2 regions of the Pseudoalteromonas sp. BZK2 genome follow, and region 1 is predicted to be linked to the other one. Evidence: predicted binding sites of a transcription regulator. Region 1 holds the regulator's gene; the other holds the start of a gene.

Region 1 (3,421 bases):
ACTGCAAATGGTTGAAAACCAAATGCATACAACGAATAACGAAATCCTACGTCAAGGTGGTGTATTCGCATTAGTGGGCCCAACGGGTGTTGGTAAAACAACGACTGTTGCGAAATTAGCTGCACTGGGTGCACAAAAATATGGTGCTGATAAAGTGGCGTTGATCACCACTGATACATATAGAATTGGTGCCTACGAACAATTGGCTACTTATGGTCGTATTATTGGCTGTGGTGTTAAGCAGGTAAAAGATGCGAATGAATTAGCTGAAGTGCTATACCATTTACGTAATAAGCGTCTAGTATTAATAGATACAGCGGGTATGAGCCAACGTGATTTACGTTTAACTGAGCAATTAAACACCTTAATGCGTAATCAGCGTGTTGATATTCGTAGTTATTTAGTATTAAGTGCGACAGCACAGATAAATGTGTTGCAAGAAACCGTAAGACACTTTAAAAAGGTTCATCTAAGTGGCTGTATCTTCACTAAATTGGATGAATCTTTAAGTTTAGGTGAGATTATTAGTATAGCGATTCAAAATCGCCTGCCAATAGGGTATCTTACTAACGGTCAGCGTGTTCCTGAAGATATTCGCGTAGCGAATGCTGAAAAACTAGTGAAAAAAGCTGAACAATTGTATTTAAAACGAGCAAAAGCACAACATTCACGACGTCAAGCAGTAGCGTCGAACACAGTAGGGATGTATGATTAACACAGTATTAGATCAAGCAAGCGGCCTGCGCAAAATGAATCAAAATAATAATAGTGGCGTTAAAGTTATCGCTGTGACTGGCGGTAAAGGTGGAGTGGGTAAAACCAATGTTTCACTCAACACCGCAATCGCATTAGGGCAGCAAGGAAATCGTGTATTAGTACTAGATGCCGATTTAGGTTTGGCAAACTGTGACGTGATGCTTGGCCTTCGTGTTGAACGTAACTTATCTCATGTTTTGTCAGGCGAGTGTGAGCTTGACGAAATTCTCGTTGAAGGCCCTGCAGGCATCAAAATTGTACCAGCGACCTCTGGTTCGCAAAGTATGGTTGAATTAACGCCATCTGAGCATGCAGGTCTTATTCGCGCTTTTAGCGAGTTAAACACCGAGTTTGATATTTTAATTGTCGATACCGCCGCAGGTATTTCTGACATGGTATTAAGCTTTTCTCGTGCAGCCCAAGACGTTGTTGTGGTTGTATGTGATGAACCTACCTCAATTACCGATGCTTATGCGCTTATTAAAGTGCTTAGCCGTGAGCATGGCGTATATAAATTTAAAATTGTTGCTAATATGGTGCGCAGTTTGCGTGAAGGGCAAGAATTATTTGCTAAACTTTCAAAAGTAACGGATCGCTTTTTAGACGTTTCAATGGAGTTGGTAGCTACCATTCCTTATGACGAGAACATGCGTAAATCTACGCGACGTCAAAAGGTGATTGTTGAATTATTTCCAAACTCACCAGCTGCGGTGGCGTTTAAAACATTAGCAACAAAAGCAGTTAAGTGGCCGATCCCTAATCAACCTTCTGGCCATTTAGAATTTTTCATTGAAAAACTAGTAAACGGCTAACTATGACAACATCGGTGAATAAAGCGATGGGATATCAATCAGCACAAAACTTAAATGCGATTGTTGAAAAACATGCCTCTTTAGTTAAAAAAGTGGCGTGCCATCTAATTGCTCGTTTACCTGCCAGTGTCCAACTCGATGATTTAATTCAATCAGGCATGATAGGCCTAATTGAAGCATCAAAAAACTTTGATGCTAGCAAAGGGGCTAGTTTCGAAACTTTCGCTGGAATTCGTATTCGTGGTGCGATGTTAGACGAAATTCGTAGAGGTGACTGGGCACCACGCTCAGTTCACCGAAATGCTCGCCTTGTGGCTGAAACCATTTCCGAATTAGAAAGCACGCTAAATCGTGAACCTAAAGATACAGAAGTCGCTGAAAAACTTGATATAACGCTCGATGAGTACCATCATATTCTACATGATGTAAATTCTAGTAAAGTATTAGGTATAGAGGACTTAGGCGTTGATGAAGACGTCATTACACCTGTAGGTCAGGATTTAGGACTAGACAAACCGTTTAATAACGTTAAAAATGAGCGGTTTAACCAGTCTCTATTAACGGCTATCCAATCGTTACCAGAAAGAGATGCACTTGTTTTGTCTTTGTACTACAACGACGAAATGAACTTAAAAGAAATAGGACACATACTCGATGTTAGTGAATCGCGTGTGAGTCAGATACATGGTCAGGCGATGATTAAGCTCAAAGCAAAAATCAATGACTGGATTAATTAGTAGTAAGTAAATATAGGTTCAAACCTCACCGGAGGATGTTTTGGATAAAAACATGAAAATTCTTGTTGTTGATGATTTTTCTACAATGAGACGTATCATTAAAAATCTATTAAGGGATTTAGGTTTTACCAATGTGCAGGAAGCTGACGATGGGTCAACAGCATTGCCAATGCTACAAAATCAAGAATTTGATTTTGTTGTAACAGATTGGAATATGCCAGGTATGCAAGGCATTGATTTGTTAAGAGCAATTCGTGCTGATGATAGCCTTAAGCATATTCCTGTATTAATGGTGACAGCTGAAGCGAAAAAAGAACAAATTGTTGCTGCTGCTCAAGCGGGTGTTAATGGCTATATCGTTAAACCATTCACTGCTGCGACACTTAAAACCAAATTGGAAAAAGTGTTTGAACGTTTAGGTTAATCTAAGGGGAGAGGCTTATGTCAGCACTAGCTGCGCCTCAAATAAGTTTAGAGCAAGCTCGTCAACTTGTTGAGTTTCTTGAAAATGGTGAACAAGAAAAAGCTGATCAGCTGATACTTGAAACAGCATCAAAAGAACAATCAGAGCTGTTTGCTGAAATCGGTAAACTGACGCGACAATTACATGAAGCGCTAAAAAACTTTGATCTAGATACTCGTCTTTCAGATTTAACTACCGATGCGATCCCAGACGCTAAGCAGCGCTTAAATTATGTTATGGAAATGACAGAAAGCGCCGCTAACAAAACCATGGATGCAGTTGAAGCTAGTTTACCTATAGCGCAACAACTTGCAGATGAAATAGCGACGATTAAACCAACGTGGGATCGTTTAATGAGCCGAGAAATAGAGCTCGGTGAGTTTAAAAAGCTATGTCATAGCTTAGATAATTTTATGAATAACTCGCATACTAAAACCGATGAGCTACAGGGCTTGATGACCAATGTGCTGATGGCACAGGACTATCAAGATTTGACGGGGCAAGTAATCCGTCGCGTCATTGAGTTAGTGCGAGAAGTAGAAGACAGTTTAATTAATCTCTTAACTGTGTTTGGCAGTCAAGAAGATGGTCATCAACAACAAGAAAAACAGGCCATAGAAAAAGCACCTGCAACAAGTGATACACTAGCAGGT
Region 2 (3,421 bases), on a different contig from region 1:
CATTTGGTAAGGCTTGAAATAGTAAATGGGAACGATATTCCCCTTTAGCCAAATCCTTAGGCTTTCTAATTGCTATTTTAATCGTTTGCCTTTCGCCAGGTGCTAAGCGAATTTGCTTTGGTGATAAGCGTGCCATAGGAGAAAGGCTCGTGGTTACTGGCTCACTCAATGTTTGATAGCCCCCACCAGGTAGCGCTAATTTTTCGCTCCATACCACGCGGTATGTACGGTACTCTTCTGAGCTATTAATGACGGTGACTTTTGCGCTTCGTTGGCGCTCATCAAATGAAACCCGCGTTGGTGAAATAAGTAAGTTTGCCGTTGCATATTGACTGAAAAAAACAAAAAGAAGTCCACATAAAAGACGTTTTGCGAACATATCTATCCTTAGTAATCGACTGATATTTCTAAATAAGTTGTAGAAGAATACTGACCATCAGCGTATGGTTTAGCGCTACGGTCTGTCGTTAAAATACCGCCAATAAATACTTTTGCTTCACCAAATTCATTGGTAATCACATATTTAGGAAAACCATTAAGGCGTACAGAAAATCCAGCACTCGAGTTGCCATCGATATCATGTGTTAAGTCAACTGGGGCAACTAGATTCATAGTTAGCTGAGTTCTAGCTGGAAAGTCAGTAAGTAATAATTCTGCAGGGCGGCCATTTTTAAGAACATAAACCGAGCCCTGCGTATTGATACTGCCATCATCTTTGACGATTACAGAGCTGGTATTTGTATTAGCTAGAATAACTAGAGTACCAAAATCAAGCGCTTGTTGCTCTGTGCTCGCAGCCTGTAAGGGTGTTGAGAACACACAAAATAAAACAGTAGCTAAAAGCAAAAAGCGCATGACTAATTACCTAGTATTATTAGTAAGCAACTTCTAATTGGAAAGTGCCGGTATACTCAACATCACGATAAGGCTCAGATGACGCCGAATTTGAGGTAGATAAATTGGCACCAATGTTAAACTCAACACTGCCGTCTGCATCTGCTGTTAAGTTTGGGCTGCCTGGAAGGTAATAAGCATTTGCATTTGGGCCTGAAGTAATAAAATACTTCCATTCATCAACAATAAAGTTTGGCTCATTTAAACCTTGTCCATCAGAAGCTAAAATATTAGCTGTAGGATCAGTAATCGACAAACGCGCATTAGGCACCGCTTCCGATACCGTAAATGAAGCAGGAGACCCTTGCTCAATAATTGAAATAATCGCAGGAGATGCATCTGTTCTTGTTGAAACAGGGCTTGCATCAGGTTCTGGGTTAATTGTTAAAACAGCTTGCGCAGCACCTGAAGGATCGGCTACGGCACGAATAGTACCAAAATTTAGATCATTTCCTTTTGTTAAAACAACTGAGTTTTGAACCTTTACTGTTGCACTGAAAGATTCAGTAGTGGCATAAGAATAAAAAGCAGAAAATGCTAATGAGCATGCAATTAAAGAAAGAGGTAATTTCATATTAAGTCCTTATAAATAAATGGCTAAGCCATTTTGCTGTATCTTAAGCTTTATCGACCTCTAGAACAAATACTTTAAGGTTAATCCCCTAATTTCCAAGAGGAAAGATACTTATAGCATCTCCCCAATAAAAGGGGCTGTCACACAAGTTTGCCCCATTCTTTTGGCTATCTCACAAAAAGCTGTCGCCTGAGTATAATTTACAAATGGACCTGCTCGTAATCCATACAAGGTTACCCCTTTTTGCTCACGAGTTTTAAAGCGAAAATCTAGGTCATTTAAAACAGCAGGATAATCACGTTTAAGGTTCAAGACCTGATGTCTGACCTTTTTCGGCGTTAAATATAAGCCTAATTGCACACCTGCTTCTGCTGCTTTGTTTGCAGCAATAATCGTTTCTAATGAGTCGATTGATGATGATTGCTGAGATTGTATTTGCTCACTTTGGTGATAGATCACATCATTTTGCGGCTCAAATGCCGATGGTTGTGCAGTTAAATCACTATTAGCCGAAAGTACCTCGATTAACAACGCAAGGTCTTTTTCCATTGCAGCAAGACGTTCAATGCTAGGCTGTTGATTTTGCCACTCGGCAGCAAATTGCTGTACCTGCTGTTCAGTATAAACAGGCTGGCTTTGTTCTTGGCTCATCATACATGCTGTTAAAGCAGTCAAGCAGATGGTTAACAATAAATATTTAGAGAAAAAAGAAAAATGCATGGTGACGTCAATTCTAAAAAACAGACTTAAATATTAGCAATAAAAATGCCACCTTTAGAGTGAATATTTGACGCTAAAAATAAATTCGATTATCTGTGTATTTACTAACCCAACAATCAATACCTTGTCGCTTAATAGCCGCGCAGTCAGCTTTCGCATTTTTTAAATACTTATAGCCTCCAAACTTTAAGCGGTAGAAAGTTCTATCATGCACGTCTGCAACTTCAACATTCAAAATTGGTTTACCTTGAAAAATACTAGGCGCTTGTTTTGCCATTTTATGAAAGGTGACTTCTATTGCGGTCTCAGAGCTAACTGATGCTAACTGTAACGCAAAAGTATAATTAGGTTTTGTAGGTGCTAATATAGCAGCAGTGGCTAGGGTATTTTTTTGTGTAGCCGTTGATTGAAGCTCAGAACTAGTTTTTACATTAATTTGAAAAATAGGATCGATTAAGCGAAGTGCAAAACTTTGCATAGAATTAACGGTAGAGCTTAGCAGCAGCTCATTACTGCAACCAGAAACAGTTAATAACACCATTAGGTATATACTGCAGCGAAAAGGCTTGAAGTAATCTTTCATAATCAGGATTCTTAAACGTACCGTTAAAAATTTGCTTCTTACTTTGAAGAAGACTATCTGTTAGTACTTACCTGTACATCAAAAGCTAAAAGATAATTTAAGATATTTAAAATAAACACTAACATTATGTTTTTATTATAATTTCAGTTTAGTGCTTTAATTCGCTGCAAATCATGTTGTCAGTAAAAAGTAGCTTTATAACATAAACAATTTGCAGCAAAATTATTAATGCTTTTCATTACTCAGTTAACTAACTGAATTAGAGCAATTAATCACCATACTCATCTTAACAACCCTATAAGACAAAGGTATATCAGAAAAGTCCCTAATTTGTTAATAATCAACAATTGTCAGCTGCTTGTAAATAACAAAAAAGTGCCATATAGGCACTTTTTTAACATAATTTATTACTAAGTAAATAGAATTGGTTATTTAACCAACGACTTTATGAAGTCGCTCAATTCAACTTTGAATTCCTCACGTCGTAAAGCAAATTCAACGATGGCTTTTAAATAACCAATTTTGCTACCACAGTCATGGCTTTTACCTTTCATAGAGTATGCATCAACCGTTTCTTTTTCCATTAGCATGGCTATGGCATCGGTTAATTGAATTTCATCACCTGCCCCAGCTGGAGTTTTTGCTAGTAA

Evidence for each region. Region 1 encodes FliA, which starts transcription of late flagellar genes. Its sites were predicted from a motif close to CTAAAGNTNNNNNNNNNNNNGCCGATA; they were not measured.
Region 2: the regulator FliA is predicted to act here: its motif matches at 1,520-1,546, upstream of BIZ38_RS14535 (DUF4402 domain-containing protein).

What each region holds. Positions count from the first base shown of each region.
Region 1 is NZ_JACSOG010000013.1:59,616-63,036, forward strand. Features, by position in the region: gene flhF (flagellar biosynthesis protein FlhF) at 1-715, shown strand, start outside; gene BIZ38_RS09840 (MinD/ParA family protein) at 708-1,568, shown strand; gene BIZ38_RS09845 (RNA polymerase sigma factor FliA) at 1,595-2,305, shown strand; gene cheY (chemotaxis response regulator CheY) at 2,346-2,729, shown strand; gene BIZ38_RS09855 (protein phosphatase CheZ) at 2,747-3,421, shown strand, end outside.
Region 2 is NZ_JACSOG010000024.1:6,473-9,893, forward strand. Features, by position in the region: gene BIZ38_RS14525 (molecular chaperone) at 1-379, opposite strand, end outside; gene BIZ38_RS14530 (DUF4402 domain-containing protein) at 388-855, opposite strand; gene BIZ38_RS14535 (DUF4402 domain-containing protein) at 875-1,468, opposite strand; gene BIZ38_RS14540 (SPOR domain-containing protein) at 1,580-2,122, opposite strand; gene BIZ38_RS14545 (SPOR domain-containing protein) at 2,262-2,729, opposite strand; gene galU (UTP--glucose-1-phosphate uridylyltransferase GalU) at 3,200-3,421, opposite strand, start outside.